Regions from separate parts of the Paraburkholderia denitrificans genome, predicted to be linked through region 3. Evidence: predicted binding sites of a transcription regulator. Region 3 holds the regulator's gene; each other region holds the start of a gene.
The links. Region 3 encodes LexA, which represses DNA repair genes until DNA is damaged. Its sites were predicted from a motif close to ACTGTATNNNNATACAGT; they were not measured.

Region 1 (9,841 bases), on a different contig from region 3:
CCGTGATCATGAGGCAATAGCAGACCACCGAATTCGCCGCGGATCCGCGCCCCTGGCACAGGATGCCCTCGCCGCGCGCGTAGCGGACGATGTCGTGAACCGTCAGGAAGTACTTCTCGTACTTCAGTGCGGCAATGAGATCGAGTTCCTTCTCGATCTGCTCGTGGCGCTTGTCCGTCATGCCGTCGGGCCAGCGCTCGGCGGCGCCGCGCATGACCAGCTTGCGCAGCCACGAAGCCGGCGTCTCGCCTGCCGGCACCAGTTCCTCGGGATACTCGTAGGCCAGCTCGGCGAGCGAGAACGTGCAGCGGCGGGCGACGTCGAGTGTCGCATCGAGTGCGTCGCGCGGATACAGCGCGCCGAGCCGCACGCGCGAGCGCAGATGCCGCTCCGCATTCGGTTCGAGCGCGCGGCCGCACACCGCAAGCGGCTGACCGATGCAAATCGCGCTCAAGGTGTCCTGCAGCGGCTTGCGCGAGCGTGCATGCATCAGCACGCCGCCCGCCGCCACGAGCGGCAGGCCCGTCTCCTGAGAAACGAAACGCAGCGCCTCGATCTGCGTGTCGTCGCCGCCGGTCTGCCAGAGTTCGAGCACGAGCCACGCACGCTCCGCCGCGAAGCCCGAGAGCCAGTGCGCGGCGCGTAGCGTCTGTGCAAGCGTCGCCGCGCGCTGCGGCACGAGAAGCAGCACGCAGTCGCGCAGATGCAGCAGGTGCGCGAAATCCGCATCGGGATGGGTGAAGTCATCCGGGTGCACGCGATAGTGCCCCTTGTCCGCCCGCGAGCGCGCGAGCGTGATCAGCTCGCACAGGTTGCCGTAGCCCTCGCGGTTCATCGCGAGCGCGACCAGCGTGCAGAACGGCGCGCCGCCGTCTTTCTCGACCAGATTCAGCTCGCTGCCGATCAAGAGCTGCAGCGACGGCGCGAACGGCTCCGGCGCTTCGCCGCCGCGCCTGTGCGCTTCGCGCGCGGCTTCGTCGTGCGCCTTTCTGAGCGGTTCGTCATGCTCGTTCAGTGCGCTGAAAGCGCGCACGACGCCCGCGAGCGAGCATTCGTCGGTGATGGCGAGCGCGCGGTAACCATGGCGGATCGCCTGGCCGACCAGTTCGTCCGGGCGCGACGCGCCGCGCAGGAACGTGAAGTTGGTCAGGCAGTGCAGCTCCGCATACTCCGGCAAAGGCGCAGCTGGCGCCCTGCCCGGCTGCGAAGATGGATAAGCCGGGGGATCAGTTGGCAGCGGCGCACGCGGCGCCTCGCCCGAACCGGACATCGACATGATCGCTGCTCAGCCGAAGAGCCCCTGCAGATACCACTGCCCGCCGATGCGCTCGCGATAGAGCCAGAACATGCGGCCCTGGTTGTCGGCGGCAACGTAGTAGTCGCGTCCGACGCCCTCGCCGTCCCACCAGCCTGTCTCGATGCGCTCGGTGCGCGTGAGCGTCTTCAGCGGCCGCCGGTAGACCGGACGGTCGCCGCGCACGGCCAGCTTCAGCGGCTTTTCGAGCAGCCACGCCGGACGCGGCTGCGTCGGCAGCGGCATGTCGGGCAGATCGAGCACGGACTGCACCGATGCCGCCCCCTGCACCTCCTGCGCTCCCTGCGGCTGCGACCGGCCGCGCGGCTTGCGCGAAGACGCCCGGCGCGCAGGCGCGCCAGACGCACCAGACGCACCAGACGCACGATAAGCGCGCGCCGCCATCGCACGCTCGGGCCGGTGATCGTCCTCGACGAACAGCTGCAGCACGTTCTGCTCGCCAAGCCGCGCGCCGATGCGCTCGAACAGCTGCGCGAGCGGCGCGTCCGATGTCTCGGGCATCGGGAACAGCGTGTCATTGGGCGCGGCGTATTCGCTCACCCCCGACGCGATGAGTGCCAGCCCGATCACCGGCGCAGCGAGTTCGGTCTGATTGAGCTTTTCACGCAGAAGCCACAACAGATGCCCGGCGTCGCGCGAAGGCGATGCCCACGCGAGCGTCAAACTCGACGTGCGCGGTGCGTGCCGCGAAGCCAGTTCGTGTTCGAGCCGCAACTCGAATGCGCTCAGCGCCGCATGCTGCGCGACGAGCCAGCCCGCCAGCTGCATCACGAGCCGGCGCGCGGCGAAGAGCAGCGCCTCGGCGCTTTCCACCCGCGCCTGCAATTCGAGTTCGGCGCGAAACGACGGCGGTGCGCTGAACGCGATGCGGGGATCGGGCGCCTCGCCGCGCGCCTGCGCGAGCCAGGTCAGCACGCCGTCGCCGAAGCGCCGCGCAATGCCCTCACGCGGCAGACGCCGCAGGTCGCCGAGGGTCGCGCAGCCGATCTGCGTGAGCGCGTGATCGTGCTGCGCGGCGAATGGAGCGAGCGTGACCGGCAGCGTGTCGAGCACGCGCGCAAGCGTCGTCTCCTTGAGCACGCGCCAGCGATGCGACGTCCCCGAAGCACGGGTGGCACGCGCCTGGGCGAGCGTCCATGCGCCCCAGGCAGTGGGCGCGCAGGCAATGCGCGCGGTGTGCCCGCAATCGGCTACCGTCACCGCCACCTTCGCGAGCAGCGCGCGCACGCCGCCGAAAAGACGCAGCCCGGAGCCGACCTCCAGCAACAGCGTATGCGACTGCGCGAGCGACACTTTCGGCGTATAGGCGAGCAGCGCGAGCGCGAGCGCCTCGAACGCACGGGTCTCGCGGGCCGGATCGGATTCGAGCAGCACGAGCCCCGGCGCGAGCGCGAGTGCATGCGCGCGCGTGTTGTCCGCGCGCACGCCGAGCGCGAACGCATCGAGATCGGGAATCAGGACGCGTGCGTGGTCGGCCAGCGCGTAGCAGCGAGCCTCCTGCGCGGTGCGTGCGCCCTGCGGCTGCGCCTCAGATGGAGGCGGAAACGGCTGGTCCGGCGGCAGCAGCAGCGGCGGCCTCACGGCCTCCAGCGGCAAGAGCGGCAAGGTGACGGCGATCCACAACATGATTGATCCCGGGCCGCGGCACGGCGGACGCCTGCCCGGCGAGGGGCAGCACGGCATCCTGCAGCGGCAGCATGACGATGAGTGGCTGGGCGGGCGGCGGCCCGCGGCGTTTGAAGATATCGACGGACACGGCGCTGAGCTGCATCCACTGGCGCCGGTTGATACCGGCATCGGCGGGGGGCGGCACCGGCATGCAGGCCATGCGTAACGGCGCAGGCGACGACTGGCTGCGCGCGGCGACCGGGCGAATCAGAAACGCGAGCGCATGCGAATCCTGCGCGGCGACCTGCAGACGCCGCACCGCATCGGCGCGCACGCGCGCCTGCCAGAGCAGCACGGCGCCGATGCCGCCCTGACGCAGCGCCTGCTCGGCGACCCAGGGTGCATCGTTCTCGCCCGCGCGCACCCAGACCACGCGATCGAGCGCGAGCCCCCACGCCTTGAGCGCGCACGCATACGGCTGCCAGGGCGGCGCGACGAGCAGCACGTGGCGGCCGGCCGTGGCCGTCAGCGAGCGCAGCGCGGGCGCGACAAGCCGCATTTCGCCGATGCCGCCCTGCTCGACCAGCAGCTCGGTCAGGCTGCCCGCAGGCCAGCCCGCGCCGGGCAGGAACGCGTCGAGCGCAGCGTGCCCGCTCGGCACCGTGCGCTCGCTCGCGTGCGCGAGCTGATCGCCCTGCCAGATCCGGCTTTGCAACCGGGGCGGCAGATGGGCCGCCGCAAGCTGGAGTGCTGCTGCCATGAGTGCGCTCTGTCAAAAGGGCTCGGCCGCCAGGGCTCGATTGCAAAGGAATAGATCGCCCTGCCCATGCGAAAAACGGGGCATGACGAAATCACCACGGGCGCGGATTTCGCCGCGCCGTTACCTGTATATTTATACAGTATTTTTAACAATTTGGGAAAGCGGAAATGTGGCGGGGGGAGTCGGTGGGTGGTGGGTGATGGGTACGCCTACGCTGCGGTGACTACGCATACGCTTCGGTGGCCGGCTGCTCCTCCGGATTCTCGAAATCCGGCTGCGCCAGTGCCGATGCCTCGACCCCGAGCCTGAAGAACAGCACGTCGGACGCCATCCTCGCCGCCTGCTCCTGCAGCGACTGGGCTGCAGCCGCGGCCTCTTCCACCAGTGCGGCGTTCTGCTGTGTGACATCGTCGATCAGGTTGATCGCCTGATGCGCTTGCTGGATGCCCTTGCTCTGCTCGTCGGAAGCCACCGAGATTTCTTCCACGATATCGGACACGCGGCCAATCGCCTGAATCACCTTGTCCATCGTCGAGCCGACGTCGCCCGCCTGCTGGGCGCCTTGCTGCACCTTGCCGGAGGACACTTCGATCAGCGCCTTGATCTCCCTGGCCGCTGCCGACACGCGTTGCGCCAGCGCACGCACTTCCGTGGCGACTACCGCGAAGCCGCGCCCCTGCTCCCCTGCGCGCGCCGCTTCGACGGCGGCATTGAGCGCGAGAATATTGGTCTGGAAGGCAATGCTCTCGATCATCCCGGTGATCTCCCCCACTTTGGCGGAGTCCGCGCTGATCTCCTGCATCGTCGCCACCATCGTGCCCACTGCCGAGCTTCCCGCATTGGTCAGCGCGCGCGCGTTGGCTGCGAGCGAATTGGCCTGGCGAGCGTTGTCGGCGTTCTGCTTCACGGTTTCGGTGAGCTCCGTCATGCTCGCGGCCGTCTGTTCGAGCGACGCCGCCTGCTCTTCCGTGCGCGCCGAGAGGTCCTGGTTGCCCGCCGCGATCTGCCCGGATGCAGCCGTCACCGACTCGCTGCTGTCGCGAATCTCCCGGATGGTGGTGGCCAGCCGCTCGCTCATGGTCTTCATGGCTTCGAGCAACTGCCCGAACTCGCCCGTCGCGTCCACGACGATCTCGGTGTCGAGCCGGCCTTGTGCAATGTCGCGGGCGATGCTCACCGTCTTGCGCAACGGCCGCGTAATGGATCGGGTCAGATAAAGCGCCGCGCCGACCGAATAAAACGCGCCGACCAGCAGCAGCGCAGCGGAAATCCACCTCAATCGCGATGCCTTCGTCGCTCCGTCGACATCGGTCTGTCTGGCCAGGTCCGCGTTGAGCTGCACGTCCTGCTTGAGCAGAGCGGTCACGCTGTCGCCGATGGGGAGAACGCTGCTCACCTGCCAGGCGAGCGCGCCGTCGAAGTCGCCCTGCCCGGCAAGCGCCAGTTCCTTCTCGACGGCGGTCTGAAACTGTGTGATCCGGCCATTGATCTTGTCTGCCAGCACGCGCGCTTCGCTGTTCGCTACGCCGCCCGGGTAGTAGCCGTTCCAGTCCTTTTGGATTTGTACCAGGGAATGGCGAATCGCCGGGATGAACGACTTGTCCTTCTGCGCGACCATGCGCCAGAGCCCAAGACGCGAATTGAGCGTATCGGTCTGGGTCGCGCTCAGATAGCCGGTCGGAATGACGATGCTGCTATAGGTGCCGTGTAACGCATCGCTCAAGGCTGAAATTCCGCTGACGACGAATCCGCCGATTATCAGCGTACCCACCGTGCTCACCGCGATGACAAGAATGATTCTGGATTTAACCGTCGAAAAAAGCTGTTTCATCGGAGACTCCGTAACCAGAACTGATTTGATGGAAGAGGAATATCTTCAGGTGCTGCCTACCATAATCAGATCGCATTTTTATTTTTCAGCTGCCCGAACCCGCTATCACGCGTTCCGGTGCAACCGTCCTGATCTTTCCGACATGTTTATCACCACAACTCGACCGGCGGATGCATACGGCTTTCCCGATCGGCACGCGATTTATCCGTAATTCTGCGGAAAATATGCCATGACGAAACGTCGCCAATTGTCGCGAGCGCAGCAGCAATGCCAGCAGCGGCTGCCGCCAATAGATACCTTCGTTCCACGCAAGAAGGCAGAGAACCCGCGACCGGGCAACATCCACACAACGATTATGGAATCAGCAAAGCGAATATCGGCACCCGGCATTCGCGCTCACGCCATAATCTATTTAATTTCCAATATATGAAAGCCAAAGCAAGGGCAAACCCGCGAGCAAACGTTTTACCCATCCGGCGGATGACTTTCATCAATCAAAACTCCGGCATGCCCTGCACTTTGGCGCGAACCATCCCGGACGCTGTGAAACGTTTGCCCATCCGCCGGGATGGCGCAGTTTATTCGCACATTAGTTTCGCGATTTTAAATGGCAGCAAATGATAACCAGGTTGCTGTTTACATCGCGAACCACGTCGTGAAGCACGCCGCACATATCAGGATGGCATTGCGCCGCGCGCCGCGCGCCTCGCACGCTCGCTCACAGCGTGAGCCGCCGGGCGCTGCGCGATCGGAATCAATCGAAAAAAACCCGGACAGCCACTCGAATTTGCAACAGCCGTAAAACGGTGCCCCACACAGGCATGAACGTCGCTATACTCGCGCTTAGCGGTCACAATCCATGGCTCGGAAAAGCGCACGATCTGCGCGGGCTCCGACGCCAGACAGCTGGCCGTATCACGCTATAATCAGCACACCATCACGAATGTCCGCGTTATCCATGAAGGGAAAAATCGCCGACGGCGAGGCCCGCGAACGATTGATCATGTGGATTCGCCGCCGCATGGCCGAGTTTGGCATTACACCCCAGGCCCTCGCCGAATCGCTCCAGTACGACCGGGACCACCCGCCGCTTTACCGCGACGCGCGTGGAAACGAATGGAACGGAAAAGGCGCGATGCCGCACTGGTTGAGTGCCGCGCGCAATGCTGGCGTCAATCCAGATTTCTTCCGTATCGACCCTGCACCGCAGGCGTCGGCCTCCGACAGCAGCAACGAGCCAAAACAGCCCGATCTGTTCGGATAACACCCGAGACAGACTGCGCTTACAGGCGTCGTTCCCGATCTGCCCGTAAAGGGCGCCGTCCCTTTTCTGCTGCGACCGGCAGGATTGCTGCTGCCCGGCCGGTACGAATCCGAGCACGTCTGTTGCGCGCGCAAGCTTATTCCATCACGTGCCGAATAAACATTTGAAACGGGAATAACGTGCGCCGCGCACGCTTGCGTCATCGGCGCCGCCGCGATGAGAAACACGGACTTCCGTCTACCGGACAGGCACGCTCCGGCTACACGCCAATAGCGTAGCCACCCATGCTCCATGCGCGGAAAATGCCATTGGCCGGGTTATCAAGCTCACGAGTGATTTGCTTCACCGACTCGACGCATTCCGATTTGCGAAGTCGGCGTGGTTCATCTTCCTAATTGCGCCCCATATTTACATATTCGCTTATGTAGTTACGCAAAGGCCGCAATATGGTGGATCACGGAAAGGAACGATCCCTAAAGGCGCGCCGGTAGAAACGGAGCAAACTGTACGGACGCAATGGCGCGGGGCGAGCGACGGTGAAAACCGCGCAGACAGACAAACGAGGGGATGGTCGGGGTGACAGGATTCGAACCTGTGGTCTTCCGCTCCCAAAGCGGACGCGTTACCGGACTACGCTACACCCCGACGAGGGCGCAAAAACGAAGGAGCTTTCGGGATGGCCTTATTGGACCATAGCGGACCATAGCGGACCATGACAGCACGCGATAAAAGCGATCCACAAGCGGATGCGCGGCGAAACCGTGCTTCGCTCCAACGAATCGAAGATTGTATCGGCTAGAACCCAGAACCGTCAAATCGGGCCACCTCGCCTTGCTGCGGACATACGAGGCATGCAACATGCGAAGACCCGCGGGTCCGCCGCTGCGTACCACCACACACAACAAGGAGCCGCCGATGCATCTCATCCTCTGGCGCCACGCCGAAGCTGAAGACGTGGCCGCAAGCGACCTGGCCCGCCAGCTCACCGCGCGTGGCCGCAAGCAGTCGCAAAGCGTCGCGAAATGGCTGCGCGCACGCCTGCCCGATGACGCACTCATTCTCGCCAGCCCCGCCGCCCGCACGATCCAGACCGTCGAAGCACTCACGGATCAGTACCGCGTGGTGCGCGAACTCGCCCCCAACGCAAGCGTCGACGACGTCCTCAAGGCTGTCGGCTGGCCAGAAGGCCTCGCGCCGACCGTCGTGGTCGTCGGCCACCAGCCTACGCTCGGCGAAGTCGCCGCACAGCTTCTTTCCGGCGGTCAGGATCCGCATAGCTGGGCGCTCAAGAAAGGTGCGCTCGTATGGATTGCCTCACGCGAGCGCAACGGCAACGAGCACGCAGTCCTGCACGCCGCCATCACGCCCGAACTGGCCTGATCCCGCTTCCGACGGGCGTGCGCACGCGTAAACTCAGGCAACGCCGCCCGGCATTCCCCGCTTCGCCCCAACGCCCGCCTTTCAGTACGTCACCGAATCGTCACCGCATTGCCATGTAGCCGTAACCAGGGGTTACTACATTGGCCGGAAAAGTTACATCACTCTTCCGACGAGGACGCACTATGCGAGATCTGCCGACGCCCGTTCTGCCGCTCGCCTCGACACTGTTCGAGTCGAACCGGCGTCTGCCGCGCGCCGAAGAAACGGTTACTGCGCAGCACCGCCTGCAGGTGGCGTGGGCGCGCAGCGACGAAGAACTGCGCGAAGCCCAGCACCTGCGCTACCGGGTGTTCGCCGAAGAGATGGGCGCGCGCCTCATGGGTCCGACCGGTCTCGACGTCGACGTGTTCGACGGCTACTGCGACCATCTGCTCGTGCGCGATCTCGACACCCTGAAGGTTGTCGGCACCTATCGCGTGCTGCCGCCGCACGAAGCCGTGCGCATCGGCCGTCTCTACGCCGAGAGTGAATTCGACGTTTCGCGCCTCGCGCATCTGCGCCCGAAAATGGTCGAAGTGGGCCGCTCGTGCGTGCACCCCGACTTTCGCAGCGGCTCGGTGATCATGTCGCTGTGGGGCGGGCTCGGCGCGTACATGAAGCATAACGGCTACGAAACGATGCTCGGCTGCGCGAGCGTTTCCATGGCCGACGGCGGCCACTACGCTGCGAATCTCTATGCATCGCTCGGCGCGAATGCGCTCAGCGCGCCCGAATATCGCGCGTTCCCGCATACGCCGCTGCCCGTCGACGAACTGCGCACCGGCGTGTCCGCTGTGCCGCCGCCGCTCGTCAAAGGTTATCTGCGTCTCGGCGCGAAGATCTGCGGCGCACCGGCCTGGGATCCCGATTTCAACACCGCCGATTTCCTCACGCTGTTCCGTCTCTCCGATATCAACGAGCGCTACGCGCGCCACTTCCTCGGCGACGCCGCCAGCCGCTAAAAGACGCTAAAACACGCGGTAAGGCATGCAGCAAAAACGCCCGGCACAAAGCCGGGCGTTTTTGATCGTGCGTCGCGATGACGCTCAATCGTCCCTCAGTCGTCCGTATACACCACGCGATACGGGATGCCGAGCTTGCCCCACTCGGCCGATTCCTGAACGAGGTTGTAGTCGGTCAGCGGATTATTCTGGACCCACGCCTTGGGCAGGCGCACCTCGAACCCGTTGCGCTCCTGCGTGACCGAAATCACGGGCAGCCCCACGTCGGCGCGGCGGCGGCTAAGCAGCGTCGCAAGTCGCAGGCAGAACAGCAGCGTCCACTCGACGTCGCGCGTCTGCGAGAGCTTGCCGAGCTTGCCTACGTGCCCGAGCACGAGCGCTGCGAGCCGCGCCTGGTCGGTGCGCGAGAAGCCCGGCATGTCGGCGTTGCTGGCGATATAGGCCGAATGCTTGTGATATGCGCTATGTGAAATCGAAAGTCCGATCTCGTGCAGCGACGCCGCCCAGCCGAGGAACATACGGCTTTCTTCGCGCCGCTCTTCGTCGGTTTCGCCAAGCTGGTCGTAGAACGACACAGCCAGTTCGCCGATACGCCCCGCCTGCATGCGGTCGACGCCATAGCGGCGCATAAAACCCTCGACGGTGAGCGTACGCATATCCTCGTGCTGCGAACGCCCGAGCA
Region 2 (9,841 bases), on a different contig from region 3:
TCGCGCGGGCTTGCGGGACCGAAGCGTCGGGCACGCCGATTTTCTTCGCGAGGTCGTCGGCTTCTGCGTCCTGCAGACCCTTCGACGGATCCACGGCGATCTTGTGGATCGCTTCCGGCGTCTTGGCGGCCACCTCTTCGATGTCCATGCCGCCTTCGCTCGAACCCATCACGACGACCTTCTGCGAGACGCGGTCGATCACGAGGCCGACATACAGTTCCTTCTTGATGTCAGCGCCTTCTTCGATCAGCAGACGGTTGACCTTCTGGCCTTCCGGACCGGTCTGGTGCGTGACGAGCTGCATGCCGAGGATCTGGTTCGAATATTCGCGGACTTGCTCCAGCGACTTCGCAACCTTCACGCCGCCGCCCTTGCCGCGGCCGCCTGCGTGGATCTGCGCCTTGACGACCCACACCGGGCCGCCCAGCTCTTCGGCGGCCTTGACCGCGTCATCCACCGAAAACACCGGCTTGCCGCGCGGTACCGCGACCCCGAATTTCCGCAGGATTTCCTTACCCTGGTACTCGTGAATCTTCATGCGTGATTCCCTTCAGTCTGAGAGTTGGATTGGACTTCGTTTCCGCTGTTGTTATTCGTGCGTGACGGCATCGACCTTGCGCTCACGCGTCCGGGTCGACGTCCTCGCGCACGCCGGCTGTCTCCGCGCCGCGCTCCTCGGAGAGCGGCGCATGACCATACCAGCGCGGATAAAATTGTTCGACCGCCTCGCCGTCGAACCGCAGCGCATGGCAGCGGCCGAGCTGGAAAGGCGGCTTTTCGCCGGCGCTGGCAACCTTGCCGCTTTCCGGTCCTGACGCTTCACCCGGCGAGCCGCTCTGGGCATCCCAAACCTCTCCGGCGAACGCCTGCACCGCGGCGGTCGGCAGCACGCCGAGCATCTCGGTGAGATGCGTGCAGCCAGCCGTGCCGCCAAGACGGCGGCCCGCTTCGCGGCGGAAGTTCTGGAGCAGATTGAGCCCGATGAGGGCACGATAGGCGGGATTGGAATTCTGGCACAAACGACCGTAGGGCACCCAGTCGGACGACGCTTCGGCGTCGACGACGTTGAACCTGCGATCGATCGTGATACGCAGCCAGAGTTCATGGATCGGCAGACCATTGGGCCGAACGCCAGTGGCGAGGGGCACATCGCGTGGTTTGTGGTCGGTCAGGCAGGCGTCGATATCCCACAGGCCGTCTTCGCGCTCGTAGGCGACCGCCCGGATTGCACGCTGATGTCGCAACTGGCGGGGCACGGGCGGGGAAAGCGGCATGCGAAAGCTTGAGACCGGATTGGAAAACCGCCGAATTTTAACATACCGGGTATTTCCGACTGACAGGAACACCCTGGTAGATCAGGCCTTTACAAATGCCGTACGGCCTCAGTTTTCCGGCCAGGCTTCGTCGATGCCTTTGAGAATCTTGCCGATGATGCCCATCGAAAATCCGCGCGCAGCGAGAAACCGCGCCTGACGCGCGCGTTCGGCCGGTGTCGTGGGCAACTGGCCGTATTTCTTCTCCCAGACGGCGCGTGCGCGGGTGAGTTCGGTCTCGCGCAACTGCGCGTTCACTTCCTCGATGAGCGTGTCGTCCACCGCGTGGCGCCTGAGTTCGCTGACGATGCGCGTCGTGCCGAGCCGCGCGGCGCGGCGATGAATCACGCTCTCGGCGAAGCGCGCGTCGGAAAGCCAGCCTTCGCGGACGAGCGCGTCGAGCAGGGCTTCGAGCGCGTCGACGTCGTCGACGAACGGCATCAGCTTGCGCGAAAGCTCCGCGCGGCTGTATTCGCGGCGCGAGAGGTAGGCGAGCGCGCGACTCTTGAGCGAACGGACGGGGCGCCGCGATTCGGCGGTGGCAGCAGTACGCGCGGAAGCGGTCCGTGCCGCACGGGCGTCGGAGGTGCGCTGAAAGCGGTCGGCGCCCGCGTCGGCAACATCGCGCCCGGAATGACCAAAGCCGCGCTCGCCCTCGCGGGCGTCGCGGCTTTCCTGGCCGTCGCTCGGGCGGCCCGTATCATGTTGCGCCTTGGGCGCCGATGCGGACCTGCCCTTGCGAATCACGGGTGAATTACTCCTCTTCGTCCGCGATTTCGACTTCGCCGGCATTGTTGGCGTTCGCCGGCATCGCGCTCACGCCGAGCGATTCGCGGATGCGGTTCTCGATCTCGCGCGCGATTTCCGGGTTCTCGCGCAGGAATTCACGCGCGTTGTCCTTGCCCTGGCCAATGCGCTCGCCGCTATAGCTGTACCACGCACCCGCCTTGTCGACGATCTTGGCCTGCACGCCGAGGTCGATGATTTCGCCCTGACGCGAAATGCCCTCGCCGTACAGAATGTCGAACACCGCTTCGCGGAACGGCGGCGCGACCTTGTTCTTCACGACCTTCACGCGCGTTTCGCTGCCGATCACTTCGTCGTTCTTCTTGATCGAGCCGATACGGCGAATGTCCAGACGCACCGACGAGTAGAACTTGAGCGCGTTGCCGCCCGTGGTGGTTTCCGGGTTGCCGAACATCACGCCGATCTTCATGCGGATCTGGTTGATGAAGATGACGAGGCAGTTGGTGCGCTTGATCGTGCCGGTGAGCTTGCGCAGCGCCTGCGACATCAGACGTGCCTGCAGACCCGGCAGCGAATCGCCCATTTCGCCTTCGATTTCGGCCTTCGGCACGAGCGCCGCGACCGAGTCGATCACGATCATGTCGATCGAGCCCGAGCGAACCAGCGCGTCGGCGATTTCGAGCGCCTGTTCGCCCGTGTCCGGCTGCGAGATGAGCAGCTCGGGCACGTTCACGCCGAGCTTCGATGCATATTGAACGTCGAGCGCATGTTCCGCGTCGATGAAGGCCGCCGTGCCGCCGATCTTCTGCATTTCGGCGATCACCTGGAGCGTGAGCGTGGTCTTGCCCGACGATTCCGGACCGTAGATCTCGACCACGCGGCCGCGCGGCAGGCCGCCCACGCCAAGCGCGATGTCGAGGCCGAGCGAGCCGGTGGAAACCACCTGGATGTTTTCAACCGCTTCGCCGTCGCCGAGCCGCATGATCGAACCCTTGCCGAACTGCTTTTCGATCTGCGCGAGCGCGGCGGCAAGCGCCTTGCTCTTTTCAGCAGTCAGCCCAGCCGAGCCTTTCTTGCTATCTTCCATGAATCGTCCTTTGCTATGATGAACGGCATCTCGTGACGGCGCACGGGCTTGTTTAGCTCATTGCCCAGCTCATTGCCCCGGTTAATACCCGAGCTGATGCGCGCGAACGCAGATACTGTATAAAAAAACAGTGGTTTTAGCAAGCCCCAAGCTCACCAAAACCGCGAAATTTCGGGAGACCGCCGCGCGCCACGCAAGCCCGGTGCGGGCCTGGAGACGACGCGCACGCACCATGCGAATTCTCATTGCCGAAGACGACAGCATACTCGCGGACGGACTCGTCAGATCACTCCGCCAATCGGGCTATGCCGTCGATTACGTCAAGAATGGCGTCGACGCCGATACCGCGCTGTCGATGCAAAACTTCGACCTGCTGATCCTCGATCTGGGCCTGCCGAAAATGCCGGGCCTCGAAGTGCTGCGCCGCCTGCGCGGACGCAATTCCACGCTGCCTGTGCTGATCCTCACGGCCGCCGACAGCGTCGACGAGCGCGTGAAAGGCCTCGACCTCGGCGCCGACGACTACATGGCCAAACCCTTCGCGCTCAACGAACTCGAAGCGCGCGTGCGCGCGCTCACGCGGCGCGGCGCGGGCGGCGGGCCGACCATGGTGCGCCACGGCGCGCTGTCGTTCGACCAGGTCGGGCGTGTCGCGCGCATCAACGACCACGTGCTCGATCTCTCGGCGCGCGAGCTGGGCCTGCTCGAAGTGCTCATGCAGCGCCTCGGGCGCCTCGTCTCGAAGGAGCAGCTCGTCGATCACCTGTGCGAATGGGGCGAGGAAGTCAGCAACAACGCGATCGAGGTCTACGTCCACCGGCTGCGCAAGAAGCTCGAAGCGGGCGGCGGCGTGCGGATCGTGACCGTGCGCGGGCTCGGCTATTGCCTCGAAAAAGAACCGTCGGCGGGCACGAACGGAGCTGCGCAACCGGGCGCAGCACAACCGGACGCGGCGCAACCGGCTGAGCAACCAGGTGCACAACCGGCCGAGGCAACCGCCGCCAGCACGCCGCCCGCGATGCCGGCCAGCCACTATTACAAATAGCCAGGCTTGAAGATGGCCGAGCCCGCCCGCGCCTCGCCGCCGTCCGTCCCCGCGACCGATACGCTCGACGACGAAGCGCGCGACGCCCGTTACGCGAATCCGTTCGCCCCGCCGGACGAAACCGAAGCCGTCGCAGAGGCGCGCCCGCGCTCGCTCTTCGGCGAGATTCTCGACTGGATGCTCGCGCCGCTCCTGCTGCTCTGGCCGATGAGCATCGCGGTGACCTACCTCGTTGCGAAGTCGATTGCGAACGGTCCGTTCGACCGCGCGCTCGAAACCGACGCCTATGTGCTCGCGCGTCAGATCCACCCGGTCAACGGCGTCGCGGAACTCTCGCTGCCCGCCTCCGCGCGCGACTTCCTGCGCGCCGACAACGTCGACAACGTGTTCTTCCAGGTGCTCGGCAGCCGCGGCGAACTGGTCGGCGGCGACCGCGACATGCCGCTGCCGCGCGAGGACGATCGTCCTCCGCCGGGGCTCGTACAGTTTCGCGACGACATGCTTCACGGCATCGATATCCGCGTAGCCTACACGACCGTCGAGCTGCCGCAGATGCCCGGCGCGCAACCCGCGCTGGTCCAGGTGGCCGAGACGCTCGACAAGCGCCGCCAGCTCGCCAACGACATCATCAAAGGCGTGATCCTGCCGCAGTTCGTGATCCTGCCGCTCGCGATCCTGCTGGTGTGGTTCGGGCTTTCGCGCGGGCTCGCACCGCTGCACGCACTGCAATCGAACCTGCGCATGCGTCGCCCCGATGACCTCTCGCCGCTCGAAGCGCGGCGCGCGCCGCCCGAAATCGAGCCGCTCGTCACGTCGTTCAACGATCTGCTCACGCGCCTCGAACAGAACATCGAACTGCAAAAGCGCTTTATCGCCGACGCGGCGCATCAGATGAAAACGCCGCTCGCGGGGCTGCGGACCCAGGCCGAACTCGCGCTGCGCCAGGATGCGTCGCCCGAGGTGCATCGTTCGCTCGAACAGATCGCGACGAGTTCCGAACATGCGGCACGGCTCGTCACGCAACTGCTCGCGCTCGCGCGCGCCGAAAACCGCATGTCGGGCCAGGTCTTCACCCCGGTGGACGTCGCCGACGTTGCGCGCCTCGCCGTGCGCGACTGGGTTCAGCCCGCGCTCGCGAAGCAGATGGACCTCGGCTATGAAGGGCCGCTCGCGCACGACGACGGCGAACACGCCGCGCCTGTCGAAGTCGACGGCAATCCGGTGATGCTGCGCGAGATGCTCTCGAACCTGATCGACAATGCGATCCGCTACACGCCCGCGGGCGGACGGATCACTGTGCGCGTGCGCCCGCAACCGACGGCAGGCGTCGTGCACCTCGAAGTCGAGGATACCGGGCTGGGCATTCCGGCCGCCGAGCGCGGCCGCGTGATCGAGCGCTTCTACCGCATCCTCGGACGCGAAGGCGACGGCAGCGGCCTCGGCCTCGCGATCGTCCGCGAGATTGCGACGATGCATGGCGGCACGCTCGCCATCGAGGACAACGTCTATCAACAGTCGCCGCGGCTCGCGGGGACGCTCGTGCGCGTGACGTTGCGGCTGCGCGCGGCGGCGCCCGGTGCGTCGGGAAACCTCGCGCGAGGTTGACGCGGGCGCACCGTTAAAAACAGCGCTTACCAAACGGGACTTACCCTTAGGCCCACTGCGGGCCCGCTTCGGCAAGTCGGGAGCATAAAACATTCGATCGCAGACGAAGCGCGGCAATACACAAAAAATAGTGACGGTTTCAGCGAAATTAATTAATCACACTCCTATTTAATTACACCCACCCGACGCCCGGATTAATTTCGGAATTCCTCAGGTTTACGCTCCAATAATGACCAAGAGGGCCGCCCGCCAGGCGGACCCGACGTATAGCAATATTGGATTGGAGAGATCCATGGCAACGGTTGGCGGACAGGCTTCACACGCGCCGATGACGCACGACGAAAAGCGCGTGATAGTCGCGTCGTCGCTCGGCAACGTGTTCGAGTGGTATGACTTCTATCTGGCCGGCTCGCTCGCGGCCTACATCAGCAAGAGCTTCTTCTCCGGCGTCAACCCGACTGCCGCCTTCATCTTCACACTGCTCGGCTTCGCGGCGGGCTTCGCCGTGCGTCCGTTTGGCGCGATCGTATTCGGCCGGCTGGGCGACCTGGTCGGCCGCAAGCACACGTTCCTCGTGACGATCGTGATCATGGGCAGCTCGACCTTCCTGATGGGCTTCCTGCCGGGCTACGCGGCCATCGGCTTCGCCTCGCCCGTGATCTTCGTCGCCATGCGCCTGTTGCAGGGCCTCGCGCTCGGCGGCGAATACGGCGGCGCGGCGACCTATGTTGCCGAACACGCGCCGACCGGGCGCCGCGGCTTCTATACGTCGTGGATCCAGACGACCGCGACGCTCGGCCTCTTTCTCTCGCTGCTCGTGATCCTCGGCGTGCGCACGTCGATCGGCGAAGAGCAGTTCGCCGCCTGGGGCTGGCGCATCCCGTTCGTCGCGTCGATCCTGCTGCTCGCCGTGTCGGTCTGGATCCGTCTGCAGCTCGACGAATCGCCCGCGTTCCAGCGCATCAAGGCCGCGGGCAAGGTCTCGAAGGCGCCGCTCGCGGAAGCGTTCGGCCAGTGGAAAAAACCTGAAGATCGTGATCCTCGCGCTGCTCGGCCTGACCGCCGGACAGGCCGTCGTCTGGTACACGGGTCAGTTCTATACGCTCTTCTTTCTCACGCAGACGCTCAAGGTGGACGGCGCGAGCGCGAATATCCTGATTGCGCTCGCGCTCCTGATCGGCACGCCGTTCTTCCTGTTCTTCGGCGCGCTCTCGGACAAGATCGGCCGCAAGCCGATCATCATGGCCGGCTGCCTGATTGCGGCGCTCACCTACTTCCCGCTCTTCAAGGCGCTCACGCACTTCGCCAACCCGGCGCTCGAAGCCGCGACGCAGCGTGCGCCGATCGTCGTGATCGCGAACCCCGACGAGTGCTCGTTCCAGTTCAACCCGGTCGGCACCGCACGGTTCACCTCCTCGTGCGACATCGCGAAAGGTGCGCTGGCGCGGGACGGTTTGAACTACTCGAACGTGGCGGCGCCGGTGGGCACGATCGCGCAGATCAGGGTGGGCGACACGGTGATCGACGCATTCGACGGCAAGGCCGAAGGGGCCACGGAAAAGGGCGCGGCATTCGACAAGCTGCTGGCCGCGACGCTGCAGGCCGCCGGTTACCCGGTGAAGGCGGACCCGGCGCAGCTCAACTGGGCGATGACCGTGGTGATCCTGACGATCCTCGTGATCTTCGTGACGATGGTGTACGGGCCGATCGCGGCCATGCTCGTGGAGATGTTCCCGACGCGGATCCGCTACACGTCGATGTCGCTGCCGTATCACATCGGCAACGGCTGGTTTGGCGGGTTCCTGCCTGCTACCGCGTTTGCGATCGTGGCGGCGAATGGCGACATTTACTCGGGGCTCTGGTATCCGATTGTCATCGCGCTCATGACCTTCATGGTCGGGATGCTGTTCCTCAAGGAAACCAGCGACTCGGATATTTATGCGAGGGATTGAGGCCGGGCTTATGCAGGGTTGGCAGGATGTGCGGCGGGGCTGCTGGGTGGTCCTGCGAAAAAATCGTCAAGGTGGGGTTGACAGTCCAGGGCTGCCTCGGCATAATTCGCTTCTTCGGCGAATTAGCTCAGTCGGTTAGAGCGACGGAATCATAATCCGCAGGTCCGGGGTTCGAGTCCCTGATTCGCCACCAGTTGCAAGAAAAAGCCGCTGTTCTCACGAACAGCGGCTTTTTTGTTCTCAAAACTGGCATTACACCGAAAATTTTAGATTTCCCCGGTTTTGCCAGCGCGCTTGCTACACGGACTGTCACACTCAGCCATGGAGCAAGCCACATGAAACATCATCCTTTCGTCACCACCCGCCGCGGGTCCCCGAACCTGTACTTCCGCCGCAAGCTGCCCCTCGATGTCCAGGCCCTCCTCGGCCGGAAAGAAGTCTGGGCCAGCCTCGGCACCACGAGCTTTGCGCACGCAACAGAGGCTTACGCAGCTGCCCAGTCGGCGTACGAACGCACCGTCGCGGACGCGCGCCTGCTCGCGACGGCGGGCGGCGATGACACCTGCCAGTTGCGGCCGGGCTACGCCCCCGCGGGCACCAGCGACTACCATCCGCTGTTCCGCCCCGCCGGCTGCGCGCTGCTAGCCCATACGCAGGTCGCGCGCTTCGTACAGCGGTACCGGGCACACGTGCTTGCGAGCGACGCGGAAACGCGCAGCGGCATGTCCTACGCGGAGCTCGACGCACACGAGCAACTGCTTGAGGACGCGCGCCAGCAGACGCGGCGGGCGCGCGCCGCCAACGACCTGGCGTTCTTCAGCGATACCGCCGAACACATCCTCGAAAGCGAACGCGTCTGGCTGCCCGCCGGCAGCGGCGCCTTCACCCGTCTGCTCGAGCTGCTGGCGGGTGCCGAAATCGAGCTGCTCGACGAACAGTTGCGTCGCGTGCGCGGTGAGAATCCGGACCCGGTCGACCTGGTGCCGCTCATCGACCCGGATGACACATGGGAAGCGGCGGTGCGTCGCTGGACCGCCGAAAACGCGCCGCAACCCAAGACCGTCAACGAGGTCAGGCGCCAGGCCGAGCGTTTCCGGTCCGTCGTTGACCTGCCGCTCTCGGAACTCACGCCGGACCACGTCGAACAGTTCAAGCAGGTATGCCTCGACCGCGAGGGCCTTTCGCACAGCCGTGTGAATACGATTCTGTCACTGCTCTCGCCGGTCATCACGATTGCAATGCGCAGGAACCTCACCGGCCTCGAGCGCAACCCGTTCAGTGGCGCGAAATTCGGCGGAAAAGCCGTGCGTAGCAACACCGCCTGTTTCCGGGATGCCTTTACCATCGACGAACTGAACCTCCTTTACGCGTCGCCGGTGTACACGCAGGGCCTTCGGCCGCGCAAGGGCGGGGCCGATGCGGCGTACTGGCTGCCGCTGCTGGCACCGCACACGGGCGCGCGGGTCGAGGACCTGTGCCGCCTGCAGGGGGCGGACATCGTACAGCGCGATGGTCACTGGTGCTTTCATCTGCACGACACCAAGCGGGAAAAGCGCATGGCGTTACCGAAGGTGATGCGCTGGGTGCCGGTGCACCGCACGCTGCTGGAACTCGGCTGGCTGGACTATGTCGCGTCCCGCCGCGCGCTGGGCGCCACCGCATGGCTGTTTCCGGACCTGCACATCAACCAGTATGGCCAGCGCAGCGCGGTATTTTCGAACTGGTTTAACGAGTACCTCGACGGCATCCCCGGACTGGATGACCCGCGCCTCGTGTTCCACAGCTTCCGCCACACGCTCAAGGCCTTTGCCGAGGAGTCCGGTGTCCGCGACCGCGTCATCGAGGAGCTCATCGGGCACGCATCGGACAATGACTACGGCCGCAAGGAAGACGGCGAAAAGCGCTTGCCCCTGAACCAGCTTGTCGAGGCCATCGAGCGGCTGAGGTTTCCGGGGCTTAAGCTCGGCCACCTGAGTCCGTGGCGCGTTTCGCAAGGCTAGACCGCGCGGGTGCCGGGACCGACCCGGCATGGCCAGTGATTGGAGCCGGTTGCATAATGCGGCCGGCTCTTCATTGCATGTAGCAGGAAAAA
Region 3 (9,841 bases):
GTCCTGTGAGTGGGGCTGCCGGGTTTCGTCGTCGCGGTTAGCTCTGTGGCTGGTAGTCCTGACGCTGTTGATCCTGCCGCAGTTAATCCTGCATCTCGCGGCCGGTCAGCCGCAGAAACACGTCTTCGAGATTGGCGGGCCGGTGCAGGTAACGCAGGTCCGCGCGATGGCGCAGCCGCTGATGAATCGGCTGCGGATCCTCGACGTAGCAAAAGAGCGTTTCGCCGCTGATCTCCGTGCGCTCGGCAAAGGGCGCCAGCTCGTCGCGCAGCGCGGCCGGATCGGGTCCGTAGACCTCGACCACGTCGTAGCCGATCTCCGACTGAATCAGCGCATGCGGCGCGCCTTCTGCAATCTTGCGGCCTTCCTCGATTACGCACACGCGGTTGCAGAGCCGTTCGGCTTCCTCCATGAAATGCGTCGTGAGCAGAATCGTCTTGCCGCGCGCGAGCAGCGAGCGCAGACGTTCCCAGATCAGGTGGCGCGCCTGCGGGTCGAGGCCCGTGGTCGGTTCGTCCATGACGAGCACGTCGGGGTCGTTGACCAGCGCGCGAGCGAGCGTGAGGCGCCGCCGCATGCCGCCCGACAGCTCGCCGACGCGCGCATCCGCCTTGCTCTCGAGGCGCGCGAATTCGAGCAGCGGCGCAACGAGCGCACGCGTCTCGCTCGCGGATAACCCGAAGTAGCGCCCGAACACGAGCAGGTTTTCGCGGACGGTGAAATCGGGGTCGAGGTTGTCGAACTGCGGCACGACGCCCACGCGCGTGCGGGCGTGGCGCGCCCGTGCGGGCACCGGCTCGCCGCACAGGCTGATGCGCCCGGCATCGGGTGAGACGATGCCGAGCAGCATGCGCAGCGTCGTCGTCTTGCCCGCGCCGTTGGGGCCGAGGAGTCCAAAGCACTCGCCGGGGACGACGTGGAACGACAGGCCATTGACGACTGTCCTGTCTCCGTAGTGTTTGATGACCTGCTCGAATTCGATGGCGGGTGCGGGCATGGACCGTAGGAGTATGAATCGATGGAAGCGGCGCGCGCGTGGCGCACGGTGAGGCGGCCTATTCTAGAACATTGCCGCGCAGGCGGCAGGCGGCGAACCGTGTCGCGTCGGGCGTGCCTGGGTGTTCCAGGGCCGCGGCGCAGGGCGCGTATGTGCGACGGGGTCGGGCCTGGCGTTTTCCAGCCCTTGCATGTGCAATTGCGGCGCAGCATTATGAGATTGCACGGCGCGCGACCCGCGCGGGCCGGGGAGAAACCATCATGGCGAGCTACAAGAAAATCCTGCTTTGTTATGACGGCTCGCGCGAAGGCCGCAAGGCGCTGCGCTGCGGCGCGGATCTGGCGCTGGATCTGCATGCTGAAACACACCTGCTGTCGGTCGTCGACATGCGATCGACGATTGCCCAGAGCGCCGGCCTTCTGACCGATGTGGCCTGCGGCCGTTTCGAAGAGACCGCGCGCGAAATTCTTCAGGAGGGCGTGGACTGGCTGACTGAGCGCGGCGTGCGTGCCCAGGGCCATTTCGCCTTCGGGCATCCGATCGATGAGATCGCGAATCTTGCCAACGAACTGCAGGTGGATCTGGTGGTGGTCGGGCATCGCTGCCGCACCGGGCTGTCGCGCTGGTGGATGGGCGCAGGCAATACGCCGCTGCTCGACCGTGTGTCGTGCAGCATTCTGGTGGCGTGTTCCTCGGCGGCCGAGCAGAAGCAACAGCAAGCGGCCGCCTGAGCGATGCATTCGACGGCTGTGTTTCACGCTCGCCGTTGGCGCAATTACACAGCCATCAAGCAGCCATCAAGCAATGCCGTTATTGGGCGGGCTCGTTCAATTCGACCGCGCCGAGCTTCCACGAAAAAGGCCCGTGACGTTGCAGGACAGCGGAATAAGGCATGCTGTTCGATCTGCGCTGCCAGGTCACCACAAATTCATTGAAACCACGGTAGCCCGCCGTAATTTGCGGGTGGCCTGGCTCGTTTTCCTCTGAATCCGCCAAAGCCGATTCTGTGTCGGAGTCAGCGTCCGACTCAGCGGTGGAGTGAGTGTCGGATTCAGCGCTCAACTCGTCTGGTGCGTTCGCCGCGGCAGGCGCGTGCGCCGGATTACCATCGCTTGCGGCCGGCGGCTGCTCGCCGGGTGGCATTCCGTTGAGCAGCGCGGCGACGCCGTCGGGCGTCGCATACGCATCCACGAGTGACCCGATCAGCGCGGTGCCGATCGCGGTGCCAATCGCGCTGCCCAACAGCTGCATTGGATTGCTGCCGTGCTGCTCCTCCAGGTGCCGCGTCAGCATGTCGCCAGCCTGTTCCTTGAGGCTTACGCGCAACGCCGGATAGTCGACGTACTCGTTCAGCGTTGCCGCATCGCGCGCATCGGCTGCGGCCTTGAGCCGGTGCAGCACCAGATACGGCGAGGCGTAGCTGTAGCCTACTGTGGCCGCGACGAGCACCAGGGCTACCACGATGGCGACGGGTTTGATCCAGCGTTTGTTCGACAGGGATTGGGTCATGGTTGCGTTGGGATGTTTAGGATCATTTAATGAACACCGTGTGTGGACAAGGTGAATGAAAAAAAGATCCCGGACTCTCCCGTTGCCTTTACCGTTTTTCCCTTACTTAGCGAGCGCCGCGGGCAGATCCGCGTGCTGTTCGGCGATGCAGCGGTCGATCATCCGGCACACCGCATCGACCGTACCCACCATGATGAGCCGGGAAGGCCCGTGGTACACGCGCACGGGCGCCCGGCGTCCGGGCTCGGTGTGGTTCAGCCCGCTGTTGAGCGAAACGCGCGCAAATGCGGGTTGCGCGGACGGTAACGGCGGCAGTTCGACTAGGCCCGGGGCCAACCCAACCGCGGACCCAACTGTGGACCCCGGTTCGGTGTCGCTCAGGCTGTCGAAGAGAGAGCCGGATTGCGCGGCTCCCGACATGCGCGTGTTCTTCGCCGCGCAGCTGGCGAGGCCGCGCAGATGCCGCAGACGGCCGAATTGACGAAAGGGCAGCAAACGGGCAAGGCGTTCCATAACTCCCTCCAGACAGCGTTTAGACGATCAGAATTCGGTGGGGCGAATCAGGCCGACAGCGATGCCTTCGAGCGCGAACTCCACACTGCCGGCCTCGACGAAGATGTTGTCATAGTCGGGGTTCTCGGCGATCAGTTCGAGCCCGTTGGGCCGGCGCTTCAGGCGTTTCACCGTGACGTCGTCGCCAAGGCGCGCGACGACGATCTGGCCGTCCTTCGCTTCGCTCTTCTTCTGCACGGCGAGCAGGTCGCCGTCCAGGATGCCCGCGTCGCGCATCGACAGGCCGCGCACCTTGAGCAGGTAGTCGGGCTTGCTGGAGAAGAGCGCCGGGTCGCACGCGTAGTGCTGCGCGATGTGCTCCTGCGCGAGGATCGGACTGCCCGCTGCGACGCGGCCGACGAGCGGCAGCGAGAGCTGCATGATGCTCGGGTGCGGCAGCGTGAACTGGCGCGGGAGGTCGTCCGGGCCGGGCAGGAGACGGATGCCGCGCGACGCGCCTGCGGCCAGTTCGATCACGCCCTTGCGTGCGAGCGCGCGCAGATGCTCCTCGGCGGAATTGGCGGAACTGAAGCCGAGTTCGGCCGCGATCTCGGCGCGCGTGGGCGGATAGCCGGTGCGCTCGATCGCGCGCCGGATCAGATCGAAAACCTGCTGCTGTCGTGCGGTGAGTTTGGTCATGGCGGCACTGTATGAATAGACAGGTGACTGTATTTTTATACAGTATCGGATCCTTTTCAAGTGTTACTTGAAGTTCTCCGTTCGGCGGGCGTTTTCGCGGCATTTGCGCGCTACCTTGCCCACTATCTTGCCCACTGCCGGGCGGATGGAATGACGGTGCGACCGTGCTCGCGTGGCAGAGGCGAGGGGGCTTACCACTTTTGAGCATTAAAAAATGAAGAAACATTATTTTTAATGATTTAAGCCGGTCGTTAGACTGCCCTTCATCGTGAGCTGCAGGCACGCAAGACCCACGCGAAGACAACACGGAGAAAAGTGGATGGGCATTCTGGACAACGGAAAAACGGGCTGGATCAAGCGACTGGCGGCGCGGTTGATCGTTGGCGTGGCGCCGATCCTCGGCATCGCGGCGCTCGTTGGCATGGCCGCGCACACGCCCGCCGCGCATGCGGATACGTCGTTGCTGAACGTTTCCTACGATCCGACGCGCGAGTTGTACCAGCAGGTCAACGAGGCTTTTGCGAAGCAGTGGAAGGCGAAGACCGGCGAGACGCTCACGATCAGGCAGTCGCACGGCGGCTCGGGTGCGCAGGCGCGCTCGGTGCTGGACGGCCTGCAGGCCGATGTCGTGACGCTCGCGCTCGCCTGGGACATCGACGCGCTCGCGAAGAAGGGCGTCGTGCACGCCGACTGGCAAAAGCGTCTGCCCGACAACGCCGCGCCGTACACCTCGACCATCGTGTTTCTCGTGCGCAAGGGCAATCCGAAGCACATCAAGGACTGGGACGACCTCGTGAAGCCGGGCGTCTCGATCGTCACGCCGAATCCGAAGACCTCAGGCGGCGCGCGCTGGAATTACCTCGCGGCGTGGGCGTACGCCGCGCATCAGCCGGGCGGCAATGACCAGAAGGCGAAGGCGTTCGTCACGCAGCTCTACAGAAACGCTGGTGTGCTCGACTCGGGCTCGCGCGGAGCGACGACGAGCTTCGTGCAGCGCGGCATCGGCGACGTGCTGATCGCGTGGGAAAACGAAGCGTTCCTGTCGCTCAGGGAGTTCGGTTCCGGGAAGTTCGAGATCGTGGTGCCGTCGGCGAGCATTCTCGCGGAGCCGCCGGTGGCCGTCGTCGACAAGGTCGTGGACAAGCGCGGCACGCGCAAGGTCGCCGAGGCCTATCTGCAGTTCCTGTACAGCGAGGAAGGTCAGGAGATCGCGGCGAAGAACTTCTACCGTCCGCGCTCGGACAAGGTGCCGGCTGCGCTGACGTCGAGGTTTCCGAAGCTGAAGCTCTACACGGTCGACGATTCGTTCGGCGGCTGGGCGAACGCGCAGAAGGTTCATTTCGCCGATGGCGGCGTGTTCGATTCGATTTATCAGCCGCAGTGAAGTCGCAGTGAAGTCGCAGAGAAACCGCAGTGAAACATCGCACGGCAGGCGCGCCCGCAAGGGCGCGCTCTTTGGCGCGTAGCGCCGCAGCATTCTGAAAGAGCAACAAGCATGACGACGTTACGCTTACGCAAGCCCAGCGCGTTGCCGGGCTTCGGCCTGACACTGGGCATCACGGTGGCTTATCTGAGCCTCGTGGTGCTGATTCCGCTTGCGTCCACCTTCCTCAAGACCGCGACGCTCGACTGGGCGCAGTTCGTGCGCGCAGTGGCGTCGCCGCGCGTGATCGCGTCGTACCGGCTGACGTTTTTGGCCGCGCTCGGCGCCGCGCTCATCAATGCCGTGTTCGGCCTTTTGCTCGCCTGGGTGCTCGTGCGCTACACGTTCCCCTTCAAGCGGGCCATCGACGCGCTCGTCGATCTGCCGTTCGCGCTGCCGACCTCGGTTGCCGGCATCTCGCTCGCGGCCGTGTACGCGGGCAACGGCTGGATCGGCCAGTTTCTCGAACCGCTGGGGATCAAGGTCGCCTTCACGTCGCTCGGCGTGCTCGTTGCGCTCACATTCATCGGGCTGCCGTTCGTCGTGCGCACCGTGCAGCCCGTGCTCGAAGACTTCGAGCGCGAGCAGGAGGAAGCCGCCGCGTGCCTCGGCGCGTCGCGCTGGCTCACGGTGCGCCGCGTCGTGCTGCCCGCCGCATTGCCTGCGCTGCTCACCGGTTTTGCGCTTGCGTTCGCGCGCGCGCTCGGCGAGTACGGCTCGGTGATCTTCATCGCGGGCAATGTGCCGATGAAGTCCGAAATCACCTCGCTTCTGATCATCACCAAGCTCGAACAGTACGACTACGCGGGCGCGACCGCGCTGGCCGTCGTGATGCTGTGCGTCTCGTTCGTCATGCTGCTCATCATCAATTCGCTGCAGTGGTATTTGCAGCGCCGGACGAGCCGCGGCGCTTCATCGCCTGCGCCGTCTTCATTGTCTGGGCCGTCTTCATCGTCTTCCGCCCAGCCTGACCCGACGCAGCGCGCAGTTGCCACGGGAGGTGCGCAATGAGCACGCCTTTGCGACAGCCGACCCGACCCGATCCGGTCACGGAAGCCCCCTGGGTGCGCTGGCTGCTCACCGGCATCGCGCTCGTCTTTCTCGCGCTCTTTCTGCTGGTGCCGCTCGTCGCGGTGTTCTCCCAGGCACTTTCGAAGGGCGTTGGCTTCTACTTCGCGTCGCTCGCCGATCCCGATGCCGTTTCGGCAATCAAGCTCACGCTCATCACCGCGGCCATCGCCGTGCCGCTCAATCTTGTGTTCGGTCTTGTCGCTTCGTGGGCAATTGCGAAATTCGAGTTCCGCGGCAAGGCGCTGCTCACCACGCTGATCGATCTGCCGTTTTCGGTGTCGCCCGTGATCTCGGGTCTCATCTACGTGCTGCTGTTCGGCGCGCAGGGCTGGCTCGGGCCATGGCTCGCCGACCACGACGTGCAGATCATCTTCGCCGTGCCGGGCATCGTGCTCGCGACGATCTTCGTCACGTTTCCGTTCGTTGCGCGCGAACTGATCCCGCTGATGCAGGCCCAGGGTAACGACGAGGAAGAGGCCGCGCACGTGCTGGGCGCGTCGGGCTGGCAGATGTTTCGGCGCGTCACGCTGCCGAATGTCCGCTGGGGTTTGATCTACGGCGTGATCCTCTGCAACGCGCGGGCGATGGGCGAGTTCGGCGCGGTGTCGGTGGTGTCGGGCCACATTCGCGGGCAGACCGACACGATGCCGCTGCACGTCGAGATCCTCTACAACGAATACAACTTCGCGGCGGCTTTCGCGGTGGCGTCGCTGCTCGCGCTGCTCGCGCTCGTGACGCTCGGGCTCAAGCTGCTTGCCGAGCGTCATCTCGGCGCGGAACGCGAGGACGAAAGCGCTGCGCCCGCGCTCGCCCCGGATCGCGGCGGGCGCGCGCTCAGGCAGATCGCTGCTGCTGCCGCCACCGCCACCGCCACCGCCACCGCCACCGTTCAACCGGACATATCACGCGCTGCGCGGCCGGGTGTCGCCCGGCAGGCGCTCGAGTAATTAGCGCATCAGTCACACCATTGCATCGGGCCAGCGCAGGCGCTTCGTAGCACCCGCGCTGGCCGAAAACGGAGAGCAGTCAATCATGGGCATCATCGTTCGCAATCTGCAAAAGCGCTTCGGCGATTTCACCGCGCTCGACAACGTCTCGCTCGACTTTCCGCCCGGCGAACTCGTCGCGCTGCTCGGGCCGTCGGGTTGCGGCAAGACCACGCTGCTGCGCGTGATCGCGGGCCTCGAATACGCGGACGCGGGCGAGGTCGTGCTGCAAGGCCAGGACGTGGGCGCCGTCGGTGCGCGCGAACGCCAGGTGGGCTTCGTCTTCCAGCATTACGCGCTGTTCCGCCACATGACGGTGTTCGAGAACGTCGCGTTCGGACTGCGCGTGAAGCCGCGCAACGAGCGGCCGTCCGAGGCCGCGATTCGCGAGAAGGTGCATGAACTCCTGAAGCTCGTTCAGCTCGACTGGCTCGCGCAGCGCTATCCGTCCGAACTCTCCGGCGGGCAGCGCCAGCGCATCGCGCTTGCCCGTGCGCTGGCCGTCGAGCCCAAGGTGCTGCTGCTCGACGAGCCGTTCGGCGCGCTCGACGCGAAAGTGCGCAAGGAACTGCGCAGCTGGCTGCGCCGCCTGCACGACGATCTGCATATTTCGACGATCTTCGTCACGCACGATCAGGAGGAAGCGCTCGAAGTGGCCGACCGCATCGTCGTGCTCAATCGCGGACACGTCGAGCAGGTGGGCAGCCCGCAGGCCGTCTACGATCACCCGCAGACGGCTTTCGTCTACGAATTCCTCGGCGCGGCGAACCGCCTGCACGGGCGCGTGGAGGCGCAGGGTTTTGTCGTCGACGGTGCGGCGCAGCCGATCGCCGTGCAGGCGGAATTTGTCGGCCCGGCGCTCGCCTACGTGCGCCCGCACGATCTCGTGCTGCATCCGCATGCGAACGGGCAGCGCGACGGCATCGTCGTGGATGTGCGCCGCGTCGTGACGCTCGGCGGCTCGGTGCGCGTGGAGCTGGCCAGCCATGCGGGCGGCGCGCTCGAAGCCGAACTCGATCGCGAGGCGTGGCGCGCGCTGAGCCTGAGCGTGGGCGACTACGCGACCGCCGTGCCGCGTGGCCTGCGCGTATTTCCGGCGCACTGAGCGACACACCAGCGCACGTTTTGCACGCTCACAGCGCGTTCATATCGCGCGCATTCAACCTGATCAGACCGACCAGTCCGGGGACAAGGACATGAATTTCCAGCAGTTGCGTTTCGTACGTGAAGCCGTGCGTCAGAACATGAATCTGACCGAGGTGGCGAACGTGCTGTACACGTCGCAATCGGGCGTCTCGAAGCAGATCAAGGATCTGGAGGACGAACTCGGCGTCGATATCTTCATCCGGCGCGGCAAGCGGCTCACCGGCCTGACCGAGCCGGGCAAGGCCGTGCATCAGCTGATCGAGCGGATGCTGCTCGATGCCGGCAACCTGCGCCGCGTCGCGCGCCAGTTCGCCGATCAGGACAGCGGCCATCTCGTCGTCGCGACGACCCACACGCAGGCGCGCTACGCGCTGCCGAAAGTCGTGCATCAGTTCCGCGAGGTGTTTCCGAAGGTGCGGCTCGCGCTGCGCCAGGGCAATCCGCAGCAGATTGCACAGTCGATCGTCAGCGGCGAGGCCGATATCGGTCTTTCGACCGAAGCGCTCGACCGCTATCCGGACATCGTGACGTTCCCGTGCTATTCGTGGCATCACGTCGTCGTCGTGCCGAAGTCGCATCCGCTCGTCGGGCGCGAGCACGTCACGCTCGAAGAGATCGCGGAGTTTCCGCTCATCACCTACGATCAGGACTTCACGGGCCGCTCGCACATCGACCAGTCGTTCGCGAAGGCGGGTGTGGTGCCCGACGTCGTGCTGACGGCCATCGACACCGACGTCATCAAGACCTATGTCGAACTAGGCATGGGCGTGGGCGTGGTGGCCGCGATGGCCTACGATCCGAAGCGCGACACCGAACTCGTCGCACTCGATTCCCAGCACCTGTTCGAGGCGAGCACGACGCGCGTGGGCTTGCGCAAGGGCGCGTTCCTGCGTCAGTACGCGTACCGGATGATCGAGATGTTCGCGCCGCATCTGACTGAGCAGCATATCGCGAGCCAGTTGCGCGAAGGCAACTGAAGCGCCGTGACGCGATGTGAAGATCGGGCTGCGCGCACGCAGCGGCGGATCGCTTAAAATCGCCGCCATGAATACTCCCAATCCGACTTCCTCTTCCGCGGCGGCGCAACCGCTGCCGCGCATCGCCGTGCTCGCTACCGGCGGCACCATCGCGGGCGCCGCGCCCGACGTGGCGAACACCGCCGGTTACCAGGCCGGCGTCATCGGCGTCGCGCAGTTGCTGGCGGCCGTCCCCGGGCTCGACGCCATCGCGCGGATCCAGGCCGAGCAGGTCGCGAGCATCGACAGCAAGGACATGGCGCTCGCGCTGTGGACGACGCTTGCGCAGCGCATCAATACGCTGCTGGCGGGCGACGATATCGATGGCGTCGTCATCACGCACGGCACCGATACGCTCGAAGAAACCGCCTGGCTGCTGCATCTCGCGGTCAAGAGCTCGAAGCCCGTCGTGATGACGGCGGCGATGCGGCCCGCTTCGGCGCTCTCGGCCGATGGCCCGCTGAATCTGCTGAACGCGGTGACGCTCGCGGCGAGCGGTGCG

Region 1: a site for LexA is predicted at 3,807-3,824, ahead of imuA (translesion DNA synthesis-associated protein ImuA). Genes of this name have one in related genera too.
Region 2: a site for LexA is predicted at 3,262-3,279, ahead of recA (recombinase RecA). Genes of this name have one in related genera too.

Annotation. Positions count from the first base shown of each region.
Region 1 is NZ_JBHSMP010000009.1:335,557-345,397, reverse strand. It holds gene ACFPTO_RS07510 (error-prone DNA polymerase) at 1-1,270, opposite strand, end outside; gene ACFPTO_RS07505 (Y-family DNA polymerase) at 1,286-2,941, opposite strand; gene imuA (translesion DNA synthesis-associated protein ImuA) at 2,844-3,683, opposite strand; gene ACFPTO_RS07495 (methyl-accepting chemotaxis protein) at 3,907-5,514, opposite strand; gene ACFPTO_RS07490 (hypothetical protein) at 5,782-6,135, shown strand; gene ACFPTO_RS07485 (H-NS family nucleoid-associated regulatory protein) at 6,473-6,778, shown strand; tRNA gene ACFPTO_RS07480 (tRNA-Pro) at 7,347-7,423, opposite strand; gene sixA (phosphohistidine phosphatase SixA) at 7,694-8,158, shown strand; gene ACFPTO_RS07470 (GNAT family N-acetyltransferase) at 8,341-9,159, shown strand; gene ppx (exopolyphosphatase) at 9,255-9,841, opposite strand, start outside.
Region 2 is NZ_JBHSMP010000037.1:20,069-29,909, reverse strand. It holds gene sucC (ADP-forming succinate--CoA ligase subunit beta) at 1-538, opposite strand, end outside; gene ACFPTO_RS22155 (DUF2889 domain-containing protein) at 621-1,274, opposite strand; gene recX (recombination regulator RecX) at 1,383-2,060, opposite strand; gene recA (recombinase RecA) at 2,068-3,147, opposite strand; gene ACFPTO_RS22140 (response regulator) at 3,380-4,192, shown strand; gene ACFPTO_RS22135 (sensor histidine kinase) at 4,205-5,797, shown strand; partial or broken gene ACFPTO_RS22130 (MFS transporter) at 6,090-7,749, shown strand; tRNA gene ACFPTO_RS22125 (tRNA-Met) at 7,866-7,942, shown strand; gene ACFPTO_RS22120 (DUF6538 domain-containing protein) at 8,085-9,749, shown strand.
Region 3 is NZ_JBHSMP010000007.1:390,006-399,846, reverse strand. It holds gene nodI (nodulation factor ABC transporter ATP-binding protein NodI) at 83-997, opposite strand; gene ACFPTO_RS05165 (universal stress protein) at 1,258-1,728, shown strand; gene ACFPTO_RS05160 (DUF2939 domain-containing protein) at 1,808-2,506, opposite strand; gene ACFPTO_RS05155 (hypothetical protein) at 2,609-3,019, opposite strand; gene lexA (transcriptional repressor LexA) at 3,047-3,697, opposite strand; gene ACFPTO_RS05145 (sulfate ABC transporter substrate-binding protein) at 4,017-5,081, shown strand; gene cysT (sulfate ABC transporter permease subunit CysT) at 5,193-6,131, shown strand; gene cysW (sulfate ABC transporter permease subunit CysW) at 6,128-7,138, shown strand; gene ACFPTO_RS05130 (sulfate/molybdate ABC transporter ATP-binding protein) at 7,224-8,282, shown strand; gene ACFPTO_RS05125 (CysB family HTH-type transcriptional regulator) at 8,374-9,300, shown strand; gene ACFPTO_RS05120 (asparaginase) at 9,368-9,841, shown strand, end outside.